Regions from separate parts of the Streptomyces sp. NPDC045021 genome, predicted to be linked through region 3. Evidence: riboswitches for the same ligand, from Rfam matches in the RefSeq annotation. Region 3 holds a riboswitch; each other region holds the start of a gene.
What was found. A riboswitch is a leader RNA that binds a small molecule or an ion and turns the genes downstream of it on or off. The one in region 3 is predicted to bind cobalamin.

Region 1: another riboswitch for cobalamin. It lies ahead of AC07DC_RS33300 (prenyltransferase/squalene oxidase repeat-containing protein); the one in region 3 lies ahead of metE (5-methyltetrahydropteroyltriglutamate--homocysteine S-methyltransferase).
Region 2: another riboswitch for cobalamin. It lies ahead of AC07DC_RS25775 (cobalamin biosynthesis protein); the one in region 3 lies ahead of metE (5-methyltetrahydropteroyltriglutamate--homocysteine S-methyltransferase).

Annotation. Positions count from the first base shown of each region.
Region 1 covers NZ_JBWKIQ010000014.1:18,460-24,153, reverse strand. The annotation lists gene AC07DC_RS33315 (ferredoxin) at 1-74, opposite strand, end outside; gene AC07DC_RS33310 (aldehyde dehydrogenase) at 74-1,558, opposite strand; gene AC07DC_RS33305 (MBL fold metallo-hydrolase) at 1,661-2,677, shown strand; cobalamin riboswitch at 2,743-2,869, shown strand; gene AC07DC_RS33300 (prenyltransferase/squalene oxidase repeat-containing protein) at 2,999-4,207, shown strand; gene AC07DC_RS33295 (SCO2322 family protein) at 4,207-4,902, shown strand; gene AC07DC_RS33290 (CbiQ family ECF transporter T component) at 4,875-5,694, shown strand, end outside.
Region 2 covers NZ_JBWKIQ010000009.1:61,593-67,286, forward strand. The annotation lists gene AC07DC_RS25765 (inorganic phosphate transporter) at 86-1,330, shown strand; gene AC07DC_RS25770 (hypothetical protein) at 1,356-1,589, shown strand; cobalamin riboswitch at 1,715-1,909, shown strand; gene AC07DC_RS25775 (cobalamin biosynthesis protein) at 2,017-2,979, shown strand; gene AC07DC_RS25780 (cobyric acid synthase) at 2,976-4,574, shown strand; gene cobN (cobaltochelatase subunit CobN) at 4,571-5,694, shown strand, end outside.
Region 3 covers NZ_JBWKIQ010000007.1:341,665-347,358, reverse strand. The annotation lists gene AC07DC_RS23040 (hypothetical protein) at 1-334, shown strand, start outside; gene folE (GTP cyclohydrolase I FolE) at 367-1,005, shown strand; gene metE (5-methyltetrahydropteroyltriglutamate--homocysteine S-methyltransferase) at 1,137-3,455, opposite strand; cobalamin riboswitch at 3,641-3,830, opposite strand; partial or broken gene AC07DC_RS23025 (DUF4430 domain-containing protein) at 4,150-4,260, shown strand; gene cobF (precorrin-6A synthase (deacetylating)) at 4,342-5,130, shown strand; gene AC07DC_RS23015 (cobalt-precorrin-6A reductase) at 5,162-5,694, opposite strand, start outside.

The sequences.
Region 1 (5,694 bases), on a different contig from region 3:
GGGGCCGCGCTCACGCACATGCCGGAGCCGATGCAGACCGAGCGGTCCACCTCGATGTGCCAGCGGTCGCCCATCAGCCCTCCGCCCCCGCCGTACCGGCCCCCGGCCGGTAGCCGGCCGGCAGGTGGATCATCTTGTGTTCCAGGTACTCGCCGAACCCCTCGGGGCCGAACTCCCGGCCCACACCGGAGTTCTTGTAGCCGCCGAACGGGCCGAGCATGTCGAGACTGAAGGTGTTCACCGAGAACGTGCCGGTGCGGACCTGGCGGGCGACGTCGATGCCGTGCTCGACATCGGCGGTCCAGACGCTGCCGGAGAGCCCGAACTCGGAGTCGTTGGCGATCCGCAGCGCCTCGGCCTCGTCGTCGTACGGGAGCAGGCAGATGACCGGGCCGAAGATCTCCTCGCGGGCGATCCGCATGGAGTTGCTGACATCGCCGAAGAGCGTCGGTTCGACGTACCAGCCGGTGTCCAGGCCGGCCGGACGGCTGCCGCCGGTCAGGATCTTGGCGCCCTCCTCCTGGCCGATCCTGATGTAGTCGAGCGAGCGCTGCTGCTGGCGCTTGGCCACCAGCGGACCGACTTCGGTCGCCGGGTCGAGCGGGTCGCCGACGACCAGCGCGGAGGCGGCCGCCGCGAAGCGCTCGGCGATCTCGTCGTAGCGGGAGCGCGGCGCGAGGATCCTGGTCTGGGCCACGCACGCCTGGCCGTTGTTCATCCAGGCGGCCGAGGTGATGCCGGGGACGGCGGTGTCCAGGTCCACGTCCGGGAGGATGACGGCGGCGGACTTGCCGCCCAGTTCCAGGGTGACGCGGGTGAGGTTGCGGGACGCGACCTCCATCACCCGTCGGCCGGCCGCGACCGAGCCGGTGAACGACACCTTGTCGACGCCGGGGTGGCCGACCAGGTACTCGCTGACCTCGCGGTCGGCCGCCACGATGGACAGCACGCCCTCGGGCAGCCCGGCCTCCTTGGTGATCTCGGCCAGCACGTAGGCGTCGAGCGGGGTCTCCGGCGACGGCTTCAGCACGACGGTGCAGCCGGTGAGCAGCGCGGGCGCCAGCTTGGCGGCGGCGGTGAACTGCGGGACGTTCCACGGCACCACGGCCGCGACGACCCCGACGGGCTCGCGGCGGACCAGGATCGGGCCGAGGACGCCGGTGCGGTGCTCCTCGTAGGGGAAGTCGCGGGCGACGGTGATCGCCGCGTCCCAGACCATCATCGCGCCGAGCGCCTGGGCGAGGATGCTCCACGAGTAGGGCGAGCCGTTCTCGGAGCTGATGAGACGGCCTATCTCGTCGTACCGGACGGCGATCGCGTCCTTGATGCGGGTGACGACGGCGATCCGCTCGTCGAGCGTCATCCGCGGCCACGGGCCCTCGTCGAAGGCCTTGCGGGCGGTGGCGACGGCCCGGTCCACGTCGGCGCGGGAGGCGTGCGGCACCCGCCCGATGACCTGCTCGGTGTGCGGGGAGATGACCTCGATGGTCTCGCTGCCGAGCGGGTCCACCAACTCCCCGCCGATGAACAGCTGTCCGTGTTCGATGAGGTCGGTCATTACTGGTGCCTCCTGCGGGTCGGCCCATACCTGACGCTGTTTCAGAACTGATACCAGTTCTAGTTATAGTGGGCAATGACTTCGTCGGCGAGAGGGGACCAGATGGTGCGCGTGACCGACCACGGCGGAGGGGTCTGGAGCATCCCGGTCCCGATCCCCGACAACCCCCTCGGCCACACGCTCGTCCATCTCCTGGACACCGACCGCGGTCCCGTACTGATCGACACCGGCTGGGACGACCCGGACTCGTACGCCGCGCTGGAGGCCGGCCTCGTCGAGGCGGGCACCTCCGTGCCCGAGGTGCACGGCGTCCTCATCACCCACCACCACCCCGACCACCACGGGCTCTCCGCGCAGGTCCGTGAGGTCTCCGGTGCCTGGATCGCGATGCACTCGGCCGACGCGGACGTCGTACGCCGCACCCGGTCCGCGGAGCCGGCCCGCTGGCTGACGTACATGACCGCCAAACTCACCGCCGCCGGCGCCCCCGAGGAGCACATCGCCCCGCTGCGCGCCGCCCGCGAATCGGGCCGCATGAGCACCCTGCCGGGGCTGCGGCCGGCGCTTCCGGACCGCGACATCGTCCCCGGCGAGCTCGTGGACCTCGCCGGGCGGCGGCTGCGCGCCATCTGGACGCCCGGCCACACCCCCGGGCACGTCTGCCTGTTCCTGGAGGAGAGCCGGCGGCTCTTCTCCGGCGACCATCTGCTGCCGGGGATCTCCCCGCACATCGGGCTGTACGAGGACCCCGACGACGAGGTCGAGACCGATCCGCTCGGCGACTACCTCGCCTCCCTGGAGCGCATCGGCCGGCTCGACCCCGACGAGGTGCTGCCCGCCCACCAGTACGCGTTCAAGGACGCGGCGGGCCGGGTGCGGGAGCTGCTCGACCACCACGAGGAGCGGCTGGCCGGGCTGCGGGCGCTGATCACCGAGTCGCCGCGGACGCCCTGGCAGCTCGCCGAGGTCATGGAGTGGAACCGCCCCTGGGAGCAGATCCCGTTCGGCTCCCGCAACATCGCCGTCTCCGAGGCCGAGGCCCATCTGCGGCGACTGGTGAAGGCCGGCCGCGCCGAGGCCGTCCCCGGCTCCGACCCGGTCACGTACCAGGCGGTCTGACGGAACGGGCGGCCGGGGCGCGGGCGGGCCGGGACCGGGAGCGCCACCCGCAGGGCATACGATGTTCGGGACAATTCCATCCACGTCCGAGCGGGGGAAGCCGGCGCGAATCCGGCACTGACCCGCAACCGTGAGCCGTCCCCCAGGGCAGGGGCGGCGAGTCGGAGTACCCGCGCGGACGGGAGCGGCTCCCGGTCCAGGCAAGCGCGGTGACCGGCACCGTCGAGGTAACGGAGCCGGAGCCCGGTGCCCCGCGCAGCGCGCGGGCTCGCAGCGGTGCGCCCGGCCACGCACCCGCTCAGCGAAAGGCATCAACCCCTCATGAACCTCCGTCGCAGCGCTGCCGCGCTCGCCGCCGCCACCGTGCTCGGTATGGCCGCGGTGCCCGCGGCCTCCGCCGACACCCCGCTGCCGTCCGGTCTCTACGGCACCGGGGACCCGACGTACGACGGGGTGTGGCGGCAGTCGTACGCGCTGCTGGCGCTGGACACCGCCGGGGTGAAGCCGGCCGACAGCGCCGTGGCCTGGCTCACCGGACAGCAGTGCGCCGACGGCGGCTTCCCCTCGTACCGGGCCGACACGGCGAAGGTCTGCGACCCCAAGACGGAGGACACCAACGCGACGGGCATCGCCGTGCAGGCGCTCACCGCACTGGGCGGCAAGGACTCCGCCGTGAAGAAGGCCACCGACTGGCTGGCGTCGGTGCGCAACAAGGACGGCGGCTGGTCGTACAACCCCGGCGGCGCCTCCGACCCGGACTCCACCGGGGTCGTGATCGGCGCGCTGGCGGCCGTCAAGCAGGACGTGAAGGCGTCGCAGGACAGCCTCAAGGCCTTCCAGTTCGGCTGCGACGCCAAGGCCGCCGACCGCGGCGCCTTCGGCTACCCGATGAACGGCAAGCTCACGGTGAACGCCAAGGCCACCGCCGACGCGGTGCGCGGCGCCCGCGGCGCGGGCTTCGTCATCACCGCGCCGACCGCGAACGTGGCCGCGAAGGCCCCGGACTGCGCCTCTCCCGACGCCTTCAAGACGCTCGACGCGGCCGGTTCGGCCTCGGCCGGCGCCGCGTACCTGACCACCCAGCTAGCCGCGGGCGGCGCGCACCTGACCGCCGTCACCCCGGGCGCGGACAAGCCGACCCCGGACTACGGCACCACCGCCGACGCCGTGATCGCGCTGGCCTCCGGCGGCAACCTCGACACCGCGAAGACGTCGTACGACTGGCTCGCGAAGAACTCCGCCGTCTGGTCGAAGGGCAACCCCGCGGCCCTGTCGCAGCTGGTCCTCGCCGCGCACGCGACGGGCAACGACCCGAAGAGCGCAGGCGGCGCGGATCTCGTCCAGCAGCTCACCAACCTCGGCCCGAAGCCGGCCGCCGCCGCGAGCGCGAGCCCGTCGGCTTCCGACAAGGCCGACAAGAAGGACGACAAGTCCGGCTCCGCCGCCACCTGGTGGATCGTCGGCGTCTTCTTCGTCGCCAGCGTCGGCGTCGGCTTCCTCATCAGCGGCCGCAAGAAGAAGCAGGGCTGATGCCGCGCCCCCGGCTGCGGGTACTCGCCGTCCTGCTGGCGCTCGGCGCGCTGCTCGCGGTCTCCGTCCTGCCCGCGCAGGCCACCGCGTACCGCTACTGGTCGTTCTGGCAGCGTTCCGGCGACACCTGGACGTACGCGCAGACCGGTCCCGCGCTGGACCGGCCCGACGACGGGGCCATGGAGGGTTGGCGCTTCGCGGCCGGCGCCGAGGCCCAGGACGCGTCGAAGCCGCGTGACGTCCCCGGCGCCACCACGTTCGCCGCGATCTGCGCGGGCACCCCGCCCAAGGGCGGCACCAAGCGCATCGCGCTCGTCCTGGACTTCGGCACCGCCGCCGACGCGGGCGGCGGCGCGGCGCCGCCCGCGCCCCGTACCGCCTGCGCCCAGGTCCCGGGTGACGCGACGGGCGCCGACGCGCTGGCCGCCGTCGCCAAACCGCTGCGCTACAACTCCGCCGGCATGGTGTGCGCGGTGGCCGGCTACCCGAAGACCGGCTGCGGCGAGCCCGTCTCGTCCGGCGGCGGTACGGGTACGACATCGACGTCGAAGACGCCCGCACCTCAGGCGTCGGGCGACGCCGGCGGCGATGGAAGTGACGACGGCGGCCCCTCGGTCGGCGTGTTCGCGGGTATCGCCGCCGTCCTCGCCCTCGGCGGGGCGGCCCTCTGGCAGGCCCGCCGCCGGCGCGGATGAACACCGGGGCACGACGGGAGACCGGCGGCCGCCGGGCCGCCACCGTCACCCGGTCGACCGCGCTGCACGCCGGGGCGTGGTGGCTGTGGGCGCTGGGGCTGGCGACGGCGGCGTCCAGGACCACCAATCCGCTGCTGCTCCTGCTGCTGGTCGCGGTCGCGGGCTACGTGGTGGCCGCCCGCCGCACGGACGCGCCGTGGGCGCGGTCGTACGGGGCGTTCCTGAAGCTGGGCCTGGTGGTGCTCGCGATCCGGTTGGCCTTCGCGGTGCTGCTCGGCTCGCCGATCCCCGGGACCCACACGCTCTTCACGCTGCCCGAGGTTCCGCTGCCCGACTGGGCGCGGGGCGTCAGGCTGGGCGGGAAGGTGACCGCGGAGGGTCTGCTGTTCGCGCTCTACGACGGCATGAAGCTGGCCACGCTGCTGGTCTGCGTGGGCGCGGCGAACGCGCTCGCCAACCCGGCGCGGCTGCTCAAGTCGCTGCCGGGCGCGCTGTACGAGGCGGGTGTCGCGGTCGTCGTGGCGATGACCTTCGCGCCGAACCTCGTCACCGATGTGCAGCGGCTGCGCGCCGCCCGCCGGCTGCGGGGGCGTGACGACCGCGGGGTGCGGGCGCTGCTCCAGGTCGGGCTGCCCGTCCTGGAAGGGGCGCTGGAGCGGTCGGTGGCGCTGGCCGCCGCGATGGACGCCCGCGGGTACGGCCGCTCCGCCGAGGTGCCGGCCGGGATACGCAGGACGACGGCCGCGCTGACGCTGGGCGGGCTGCTCGGGGTGTGCGCGGGGACGTACGCGC
Region 2 (5,694 bases), on a different contig from region 3:
GCGGCCGCCGTCAGTTAACCTTCCGTTCACCCAGGCTCCGTACGGTCGCCAGCGCCACTGTCCTATCAAACGATTGACTGGGTAAATGGAACACATCACGCTCCTGATCGGAATCGTGATCGTGACCGCTCTCGTGTTTGATTTCACGAACGGTTTCCACGACACCGCCAACGCGATGGCTACCACCATCTCCACCGGCGCACTCAAGCCCAAGACGGCGGTGGCCATGTCCGCCGTGCTGAACCTCGTCGGCGCCTTCCTGTCCGTGGAAGTCGCCAAGACCATCTCCGGCGGCATCATCGACGAGAGCGCCGGGATCCGGCCCGAAGTCATCTTCGCGGGCCTGGTCGGCGCCATCGTCTGGAACATGCTGACCTGGCTGGCGGGACTCCCCTCCAGCTCCTCCCACGCACTGTTCGGCGGCCTCATCGGCGCGACCCTGGTCTCCGTCGGCGCCCATGGCGTCAACGGCGACAAGGTCGTCATGAAGGTCCTGATCCCGGCGCTCGCCGCCCCGGTCGTCGCGGGCCTGGCGGCGATGCTCGCCACCCGGCTCACCTACCGGATCGGCCGCAACAGCGACCCGAAGGCGACCGCCAAGGGGTACCGGGCCGGGCAGATCGCCTCGGCCGGCCTGGTCTCGCTCGCGCACGGCACCAACGACGCGCAGAAGACCATGGGCGTCATCACCCTCGCGCTGATCACCGGCGGAGTCGTCGCCCCGCACGCCGACCCGCCGATGTGGGTCATCGTCTCGGCGGGCACCGCCATCGCGCTCGGCACCTACCTCGGCGGCTGGCGGATCATCCGCACCATGGGCAAGGGCCTCACCGACATCGAGGCGCCGCAGGGCTTCGCCGCCCAGACCGGCGCCGCGGCCACCATCCTGGCCTCCTCGCACCTCGGTTTCGCGCTCTCCACCACCCAGGTCTGCTCGGGCTCCGTGATGGGTTCCGGCGTCGGCCGCAAGGGCGCGGTGGTCCGCTGGAGCACCGCCGGCCGCATGGTCGCCGCCTGGGGCCTGACGCTGCCCGCCGCCGGCCTGGTGGCCGCCGGTGCCGCGCTGCTGGCCGACCAGGGCTCGTGGGGCATCACCGCGGTCGCCGTCCTGGCGCTCGTCGCCTGCACCGCGATCTGGCTCGCCTCGCGCCGCAAGCCCATCGACCACAGCAACGTCAACGAGCTGCCGGTCGAGCCGCAGGGCGCGGTCACCGCCGCCATCGCGGCCGTCTCCCCGCCGCCGGCGGGCCTCGTCGCCCCGCTCGCCGCGACCATTCCGGCTCCCGCGGCCGTCGTCACCCCCGCCGACGCCGCACCGGCCACGGCCTGATCCCGGCCCGGAAGGAATCAGCACCATGCAGATCGACTGGCAGGCCCTCGGTACCGTCCTCGGCGTCACCCTCGCGGTGACCATCGGGCTGGTGGGCGTCTTCACCCTCGGCATCGTCGGGCTCGCCAAGCGGGAGTCCGGCACGGACGGGGCCGCCGCGTCCAGCGGTGCCGCCGTCCTGACCCGGACCGGCGCCTACGCGTGCTTCGCGCTCTGCGCGGCGGCCGTCGCGTACGGCATCTTCCTGATCGTCGCCTGACCGACGACCGATCAACGCCTGATCGTCTTGCGACCACGGCGCGCCATCAGTGCAGGCCCGCATCCGCGACCCCGCGGGTGTGGGCCTTCGCACATCTTCCGTCGCAGGTCAACGGTGAGTTGACGGGGTTCGCGGCACGTGGTGGACTGCCCGATGCCATACGGCGGTAGGAGAGGAAGTCCGGTGTGAATCCGGCGCGGTCCCGCCACTGTCACCGGGGAGTGCACCCCAACCCGAACGTCACGGCCGAGCGATCGGCCGGAAGACCCGGGGTGCGCGGATCCGGGAGCCAGGAGACTCTCAACCGCCGGTCACGTCGAACCAGGGCGCGGACCCTGAGTGAGGACTCCTGCCATGCCCGGCCGCCGTCGTACCCCACCGGATCCCCAGGCCCTGTCCCGTCGAGGCGTGACGGCGGGCTGACGCCGTGCGAGCCGGACACGCCTTCGCGTGCGGCGCCGCTCTCGGCCACCTCGGCGACCTGATCGCGGGCGACCCCCGCCGCGGCCACCCGGTCGCCGCGTTCGGCCGCGCCGCGGCCGCCGCAGAACGCCGGCTGTGGCGCGACCACCGCGGCAACGGCGCGCTGTACACCCTGCTCTGCGCGGGCGGCGCGACCGCCGCCGCCGCGCTCGCCGCACGGGCCGTACGCTCCTCCCCCGCCGCCACCGTCGCCCTGACCGCGGCCGCCACCTGGTCGGTACTGGGCGGCACCTCGCTGGGCCGCGAGGCGCTGGCCGTCGCCTCGGCGCTGGAGGCGGGCGACCTCGAAGTGGCCCGCGAGCGGCTGCCGAACCTGTGCGGCCGCGACCCGCACTCCCTGGACGCCCAACAGATCGCGCGGGCCGTCGTGGAGTCCGTGGCGGAGAACACCTCGGACGCCGTCGTGGGCGCCCTGGTGTGGGGCGCGCTCGGCGGCGTGCCGGGGCTCGTCGGCTTCCGCGCCGTCAACACCCTGGACGCGATGGCCGGCCACAAGTCGCCGCGCTACCGCCGGTTCGGCTGGGCCTCCGCCCGCCTCGACGACGTCGTCGGCTGGCCGGGCGCCCGGCTGACCGCCGTCCTGGCCGCGCTCGCGGGCCCCGACCCGCGCGGTGCCGTGCGCGTCTGGCGCGGCGACGCCGCCGGCCACCCCAGCCCCAACGCGGGCCCCGTCGAAGCCTCCTTCGCGGGCGCGCTGGGCGTCCGGCTCGGCGGCACGCTCGCCTACGCCGGCCGCGTCGAGCACCGCGCCGTGCTGGGCGCCGGCAACCGTCCGCCCGAGGTCACCGACATCGCCCGCGCCGTACGGCTCTCCCGCCGCGTCGGCCTGCTGACGCTGGCGGTCTGCGTCGGCGGACGGCTGGCCGTCACGGCGCTGTCGGCATCCACCGAGGAAGGAACCCGATGAGCAGTACGCGCGGCACAGGCCGTACCGGCGGAGGGCTGCTGGTTGCCGGGACCACGTCCGACGCGGGCAAGAGCGTCGTCACGGCGGGCATCTGCCGGTGGCTGGTCCGGCAGGGCGTGAAGGTCGCCCCGTTCAAGGCGCAGAACATGTCGCTCAACTCGTTCGTGACGCGCGAGGGCGCGGAGATCGGGCGGGCGCAGGCCATGCAGGCCCAGGCGGCCCGCGTCGAGCCGACCGCGTTGATGAACCCGGTGCTGCTCAAGCCCGGCAGCGACAGCAGCAGCCAGGTGGTGCTGCTCGGCAAGCCGGTGGGAGAGATGAGCGCCCGCGGGTATCACGGGGGGTCCGGGGGGTCGTCCCCCGGGAAAACACCGTACGGCGGGAAACAGTCCACACTGCTCCCCGTCGTCGTGGAGTGCCTGGCCGAACTGCGGGGCACGTATGACGCGGTGATCTGTGAAGGGGCGGGCAGTCCGGCCGAGATCAACCTGCGGCACAACGACATCGTGAACATGGGCCTGGCCCGCGCGGCGCGCCTGCCGGTCGTGGTGGTCGGGGACATCGACCGGGGCGGCGTCTTCGCCTCGTTCTTCGGCACGACGGCGCTGCTGAGCGCCGAGGACCAGGAGCTGGTCTGCGGCTACCTCGTCAACAAGTTCCGCGGCGACGTCTCGCTGCTGGAGCCGGGCCTGGACATGTTGCGCGGACTGACCGGGCGGTCCGTGCTCGGCGTGCTGCCGTTCGCGCACGGGCTGGGCATCGACGAGGAGGACGGGCTGCGGGTCTCGATGCGCGGCACCGTACGGGAGTCGGTCGTCACCCCGCCGCACGGCGAGGACATCCTGCGGGTCGCGGTCGTCGCCGTACCGCTGATGTCGAACTTCACGGACGTCGACGCGCTGGCCGCGGAACCGGGCGTCGTCGTGCGCTTCGTCGACCGGCCCCAGGAACTCGCCGACGCCGACCTGGTGGTGCTGCCCGGCACCCGGGGCACCGTCAGGGCGCTGGCCTGGCTGCGCGAGCGCGGGCTCGCCGACGCGATCGTCCGGCGGGCCGCGGAAGGCCGTCCGGTGCTGGGCATCTGCGGCGGCTACCAGATCCTCGGCGAGAGCATCGAGGACGAGATCGAGTCGCGCGCCGGCCGGGTGGACGGGCTCGGACTGCTGCCCGTCCGCGTCCGGTTTGCGGCGCGGAAGACCCTGGCCAGGCCGGTCGGCGAGGCGCTCGGCGAACCGGTCGAGGGGTACGAGATCCACCACGGGGTCGCCGAAGTGCTCGGCGGCGACGGGCCGTTCATGACCGGCGACCGGAGCCAGGCGCTGGACGGCTGCCGGGCGGGCGCCGTCTGGGGCACCCACTGGCACGGCTCGCTGGAGAGCGACGGCTTCCGCCGCGCCTTCCTGCGCCGGATCGCCGAACAGGCCGGCCGCCGCTTCGTCCCCGCCCCCGACACCTCCTTCGGGGCGCTGCGCGAGGAACAGCTCGACCGCCTCGGCGACCTGATCGAAGAACACGCGGACACCGCCGCGCTCATGCGGCTCATCGAGGACGGCGCACCCGCCGGCCTACCCTTCATTGCTCCGGGGGCACCGTGACCACCGTTCTGCTTCTGTCCACCGCCGACACCGACCTGCTGGCGGCCCGCGCCTCCGGCGCGGAGTACCGGATCGGCAACCCGACCCGTGTCACCCCAGATGACCTGGCCGCGCTGATCGAGGGCGCGGACATCGCCGTCGTGCGGCTGCTCGGCGGCAAGCGCGCCTGGGAGGAGGGGCTCGCGGCACTGCGCTCGTCCGGCATCCCGACGGTGCTGCTCGGCGGTGAGTCGGTGCCGGACGCCGAACTGATGGCGGAGTCCTCGGTTCCGGCGGGCGTCGTCGCGGAGGCGCTGCGCTATCTGGTCGAGGGCGGCCCGGCGAACCTGGTGGAGCTGGCCCGCTTCCTGTCGGACACGGTGCTGCTGACCGGCGAGGGCTTCGAACCCCCGGCCACCATGGCGCAGTACGGGACGCACGGCGCGTACCCGTTCACCGAGGGCCGCCCGACCGTCGGCGTGCTCTTCTACCGCGCCCACGAGCTGTCCGGGAACACCGGCTTCGTGGACACGCTCTGCGCCGCGATCGAGGCGAAGGGCGCCAACGCGCTGCCGGTGTACTGCGGGACGCTGCGCGGCGCCGACGCCGGCCTGTACGCGCTGCTGGGCCGGGCGGACGCGCTGGTCGCCACCGTCCTGGCGTCCGGCGGCACCCGCGCCTCCGACGCCTCGGCGGGCGGGGACGACGAGGCCTGGGACATCGGCGCGCTCGCCGATCTGGACATCCCGGTCCTCCAGGGCCTGTGCCTGACCTCGTCGCGCGCGGCCTGGGAAGCCTCCGACGCGGCCCTGTCGCCGATGGACGCGGCGATGCAGGTGGCGATCCCGGAGTTCGACGGCCGGCTGATCACCGTCCCGTTCTCCTTCAAGGAGACCGGCGAGGGCGACGTACCGGTCTACGTCGCCGACCCCGAGCGCGCCGCGCGCGTCGCCGGGATCGCGGTCCGGCACGCCGTGCTCAAGCACAAGCCGAACCCGGAGAAGAAGCTCGCGGTCGTCTTCACCGCGTACCCCACCAAGCACTCGCGGGTCGGCAACGCGGTCGGCCTCGACACCCCCGCCTCGGCCGTGGGCCTGCTGGACGCGCTGCGCGGCGCCGGATACACCGTCGACGGCTACCC
Region 3 (5,694 bases):
CGCTCTCGCCGCGATCGGCCTGGTGGTGTGGATCGCCTACGTCGTGGTGGACAACCGGGCGCTGGCCTGGACCGCCTTCGGTCTGCTGCTGCCCGTCGCCCTGCTCGGGTTCGCCATGTTCGCCCGCTGGATCCCCGTGTACCGGGCGCGGGCCGCGGCGGGATCCGCCACCGAGGCACCTGGGACGGTCCCGCCCGCCGCACCCGCCGCCGCGGGTCAGGACGGGCCGGCCGAGCGCAGTTTCCCCATCGCGGTCGTTCTGGGACACGGCCTGTTCGCCGTGATCACTCTCGTCCTGGTGCTGCTGAGCGCACTGAGTTCGGGAGGCAACTGATGCCGTACCACCAGCACAGCCCCGCAGCGCCGATGGGGCTCACCGTCGACGCCGGGCAGGAGGCACCGGTACGTCTGCCTGCCGCCCTGCATGTGGTGAGCGAGACGGCCGGTGTGGACCTGGCCGCCGCGGAACAGGCCGCCGGCCAGTTCCTGCGGGCGCTGGGCGTACCCACCGCCGGAGAGTCGCTGCGGGACACCCCCGGCCGGATGGCCCGCGCGTACGCGGAGATGTTCAGCCCCCGGCCGTTCGACCTGACCACGTTCCCGAACGACGAGGGCTACGACGAACTCGTCCTCGCCCGCTCCATCCCCGTGCGGTCGGTCTGCGAACACCACATCCTGCCGTTCGTCGGCACCGCCCACGTCGGCTATCTCCCCGGGCAGCGGATCCTGGGCCTGTCCAAACTGGCGCGGGTGGTCGAGCACTTCGCCTGCCGCCCGCAGGTCCAGGAGCGCCTCACCAAGCAGATCGCCGACTGGCTGCAGACCCAACTCGATCCCAAGGGCGTCGGCGTCGTCATCGAGGCGGAGCACACCTGTATGACCCTGCGGGGAGTGCAGGCGACCGGCTCCAGCACGATCACCTCCACCCTGCTGGGCCTGTTGCGCCACGATCCGCGCTCCCGCAGCGAGTTCCTCGCTCTGACGGGCGTTCACGGTCGGTCATGAACCCGTGCCGGTCATGAACCCGTGCCGGTCGTGGCCTGCGTGGCCGTGACCCTGCGTGGTCATGAGGTGTGTGGGCGTGACCTGCGTGGCCGGGGCGGGCACCTGGGGTGTCCGCCCCGGCCACGGCCGGATCAGGAAGCCGCGGTGGGCAGCGTGCTCCGCACCTCGTGGGCGGCGGTGACGAGGTTCTCCAGGGAGGTCCTGACCTCCGGCCAGCCGCGGGTCTTCAGACCGCAGTCCGGATTGACCCACAGCCGCTCGGCGGGAATCGCCTCAAGGCCCTTGCGCAGCAGGGCCGCCGCCTCGGCCGCGCTGGGGATCCTTGGGGAATGGATGTCGTAGACGCCGGGACCGACCTCGCGCGGATAGCCGGCGACGGCCAGCTCGCCCGCGACCTGCATGTGGGAGCGGGCGGCCTCCAGGCTGATGACATCGGCGTCCAGATCGTCGATGGCCCGGAAGATGTCACCGAACTCCGCGTAGCACATGTGGGTGTGGATCTGGGTGTCGGGACGGACTCCGCCGGCGGTGAGGCGGAACGCCTCGGTCGCCCAGCCGAGGTACTCGGCATGGCCGTCGGCGCGCAGCGGCAGCGTCTCGCGCAGCGCGGGCTCGTCCACCTGGATCACCGAACTGCCCGCCGCCTCCAGGTCGTTGACCTCGTCGCGCAGGGCGAGCGCGACCTGGCGGGCGGTGTCGCCGAGCGGCTGGTCGTCGCGGACGAAGGACCACGCGAGCATGGTGACGGGCCCGGTGAGCATGCCCTTGACCGGGCGGTCGGTGAGCGACTGGGCGAACCGCGTCCAGCGCACCGTCATCGGCTCGGGGCGGGAGATGTCCCCGGCGAGGATCGGCGGCCGGACGTAGCGGGTCCCGTAGGACTGGACCCAGCCGTGCTGGGTGGCGAGATAGCCGGTCAGCTGCTCGGCGAAGTACTGCACCATGTCGTTGCGTTCGGGTTCACCGTGCACCAGGACGTCGATGCCGGCCTTCTCCTGGAAGGAGAGCACCTCGCGGATCTCGGTCTCGATGCGGGCGTCGTACGCGGCGGTGTCGATGCGCCCGGCCCGCAGATCGGCCCGCGCGGTGCGCAGTTCTGTGGTCTGCGGGAACGAGCCGATCGTGGTCGTCGGCAGCAGCGGCAGTCCGAGGTGGGCGCGCTGGGCGGCGGCCCGCTTCGCGTAGGGCTGGGAGCGGCGGGCGTCGCTGTCGGTGACGGCCGCGGCCCGGGTCCTGACGGCCGGGTCGTTGGTGAGGGCGGAGCCGGCCCGGGAGGCCAGGTCGGCGCGGTTGGCGGCGAGTTCGGCCGCGATGGTGTCGGTGCCCCGGGAGAGTCCGCGCGCAAGGGTGACGATCTCGGCGGTCTTCTGGCGGGCGAAGGCCAGCCAGCGGGCGATCTGCGGGTCGATGTCCCGTTCCGCCGTGGCGTCCAGAGGGACGTGCAGCAGGGAGCAGGAGGAGGCCACGTCGACGCGTCCGGCGAGGCCGAGGAGCGTGCCGAGGACGGACAGCGACTTCTCGTAGTCGTTGATCCAGACGTTGCGGCCGTTGACGACGCCCGCCAGCAGGCGCTTGCCGGGCAGCCCGCCGACGGCCGCGAGGTCGTCGAGGTTGGCCGCGGCGGGGCCGGTGAAGTCCAGCGCGAGCCCGTCGATGGGAGCCTTGGCCAGGATCGGCAGGGCCTCGTCCAGCCGGTCGAAGTAGGACGCGACCAGCAGCTTCGGCCGGTCGGTGAGACCGCCCAGCACGCGGTAGGTGCGGGCGGCGGCGTTGAGTTCCGCCGGGGTGCGGTCCTGGACCAGGGCCGGCTCGTCGAGCTGCACCCACTCGGCTCCGGCGGCGAGCAGATCGGCGAGCACCGCGGTGTACACGGGCAGCAGCCGGTCGAGGAGCGTCAGCGGTTCGAAGTCCGCCGCGACGCCTGGCGCGGGCTTGGCCAGCAGGAGGTACGTGATCGGACCGACGAGCACCGGGCGCGCGGTGAGGCCGAGCGCGAGTGCTTCCTTCAGTTCGGCGACCTGCTTGGTGGAGTCGGCGTTGAAGGTGGTGTCCGGGCCCAGTTCGGGCACCAGGTAGTGGTAGTTGGTGTCGAACCATTTGGTCATCTCCAGCGGCGCGACGTCCTGCGTGCCGCGGGCCATCGCGAAATACCCGTCCAGGGCGTCGGCGCCGACCGCGGCGCGGTGCCGGGCGGGAATCGCGCCGACCATGACGCTCGTGTCCAGGACATGGTCGTAGTACGAGAAGTCGCCGGTCGGGACCTCCTGGATGCCGGCGTCGGCGAGCCGGCGCCAGTTGGTGCGGCGCAGTTCGGCGGCCGCGTTCCGCAGGGCGTCGGCGCTGACGGTGCGCTTCCAGTAGCCCTCGATCGCCTTCTTCAGCTCCCGGTTCCGGCCCTGCCGGGGGTAGCCGTGCACGGTGGACCGTGCGGTGGAGGAAGTGCTGGTCATGGAACTCTCCTTCGCGAGTATTTCCCATACGACCCCGGGAGAGTCGACGGCGCGAAGGGACCACAGACCGGACGGGAACCACGTCGCTGAAGCGCCGAAACGCCGCACGTGCCCGCCTGATGTGTACTCCGACCCGCCCTCGAGGTCACCGGAATCACCGTGCGCCGTTGGGGGCGCGCGGGCAGTGGCAGGTCTTCGGACTCGCGGGCGCGTCTCGTACGGACACGAGACACCTACTGGCCGTCGCTTCCCAGATCCCCACTCGGGTCCCAGTGCGTATGACGGCGGTCGTTCCCACTCACCGCTGCGGGGCAGTCCCGGAATCTCACCGGGTTCCCTCTTGCGACGCGCCTGTCTGGCGGACAGGGCGAACCAGCTGCACCTTCCAGCTTATGGCCAAAACCGCGGTCGGGTCAGCATTGTTCATCTACCGGACGGTGAGATGAGACACCGCCTCGTCCCGGCCCCACGGCTGCCTGGAACGCACGGGAACAGGGGTGTGCGCGAGGCGCGGCGGGTCGTACGATGCGACCGGCCTCGGCCGTCCGACGGGCGGCGGGGCCGACAACCTCATGCGTCCGCGGGAGGGGAAAGCCGGTGGGAATCCGGCGCTGACCTGCAACCGTGAGCAGCGTTCCGCGCTGCGAGTCGGAGAGCCCGCCGTACGTGCTCGTTCGCCGCCGACACCGCGGGCGCCACCGAGTACTGGAACATCTCCGTCAACGGCACCCCGAGCCCCGTGGGCGGCTGCCAGTTCCGCATCAGGACCGGTGACAAGGTCGTCTTCACCCTGACCGCGTTCTGACACCCGGCCCGCCGGGGGCGGCCGCCCGCAGGCCGCCCCCGGCGGCGTCGGGCCCCGACCGTATGGTGCAGACTCGATCCCGTGAGGAAGATCTTTGTCATCGGTATCGGCGCGGGCGACCCGGACCATCTGACGCTGCAGGCGGTCAAGGCGCTCAATCAGGTCGACGTGTTCTTCGTCCTGGACAAGGGCGAGGAGAAGTCGGATCTCGTCCAACTGCGCCACGACATCATCGAACAGCATGTGACGCGCCCGCACCGGCTGGTGTCGGCCCAGGACCCGGACCGGGACCGTACGGCGCCGTCCCCGGTCTACGCGTCGGCCGTCGGTGACTGGCGCCATCGCCGGGCCGACATCTACGAGCACTTCATCGTCTCGGAGCTGGCGGACGACCAGTGCGGCGCCTTCCTGGTGTGGGGCGACCCCGCCCTGTACGACAGCACCCTGGGCATCCTGGAGGACGTGCTCGGCCGCGGGACGGTCGAGTTCGCCTACGAGGTGATCCCCGGCATCAGCAGCGTCGCGGCGCTGGCCGCCAAACACCGCACCGGGCTGAACCGGCCCGCACGGCCCGTACAGATCACCACCGGCAGGCAGCTGTCCACAGGCTTCCCCGAAGGAGCCGACGACGTCGTCGTCATGCTCGACGCGCACCAGGCCTTCGCCCACCTCCCGGACGACGGTGCCGACGTCACCATCTACTGGGGCGCCTATCTGGGCACACCGGACGAGATCCTCGTCTCGGGACGGCTGGCCGACGTCTCGGACCGTATCCAGTCGCTGCGCGCCGAAGCCCGCGAGCGCAAGGGCTGGATCATGGACACCTATCTGCTGCGCCGGACCCCCGCCGGTGACCACGACGGGGCCTGAGCCGCTGACCCGGCCGCCGGTGCCGTGACGGTCACACCGGCACGGTGCGCAGCCACGCGGCGGCCTCCTCGGGCGTCGCGGCCACGGGAACCCCGTCGGGCACCGGCGGGCGGCGTACGACGACGACCGGGACACCGGCCTCGCGGGCGGCGGTGAGTTTCGCCGCGGTGGCCGGTCCGCCGCTGTCCTTGGTGACGAGGACGTCGATGCGGTGGCGGCGCAGCAGTTCCGCCTCGCCTTCGAGAGTGAAGGGCCCCCGGTCGAGCAGGATTTCCGCCCGCTCCGGCAGCGGTGGTTCCGGGGCATCGACCGAGCGGACCAGGAACCACAGACCGGTCGTTCCGGCAAAGGCCGCCAGTCCGGTCCGGCCGGTGGTCAGGAAGATCCGCCGGCCCAGTCCCGGGAGCATCGAGGCCGCCTCGTCCAAGGAGTCCGCGAGGTGCCAGCGGTCGTCCCGGCCGGCCACCCAGCCGGGACGGCGCAGTGCGAGCAGGGGAACGTCAGCGGTGGCCGCCGCCTGCGCGGCGTGGAAGCTGATGGTGCCGGCGAAGGGATGGGTGGCGT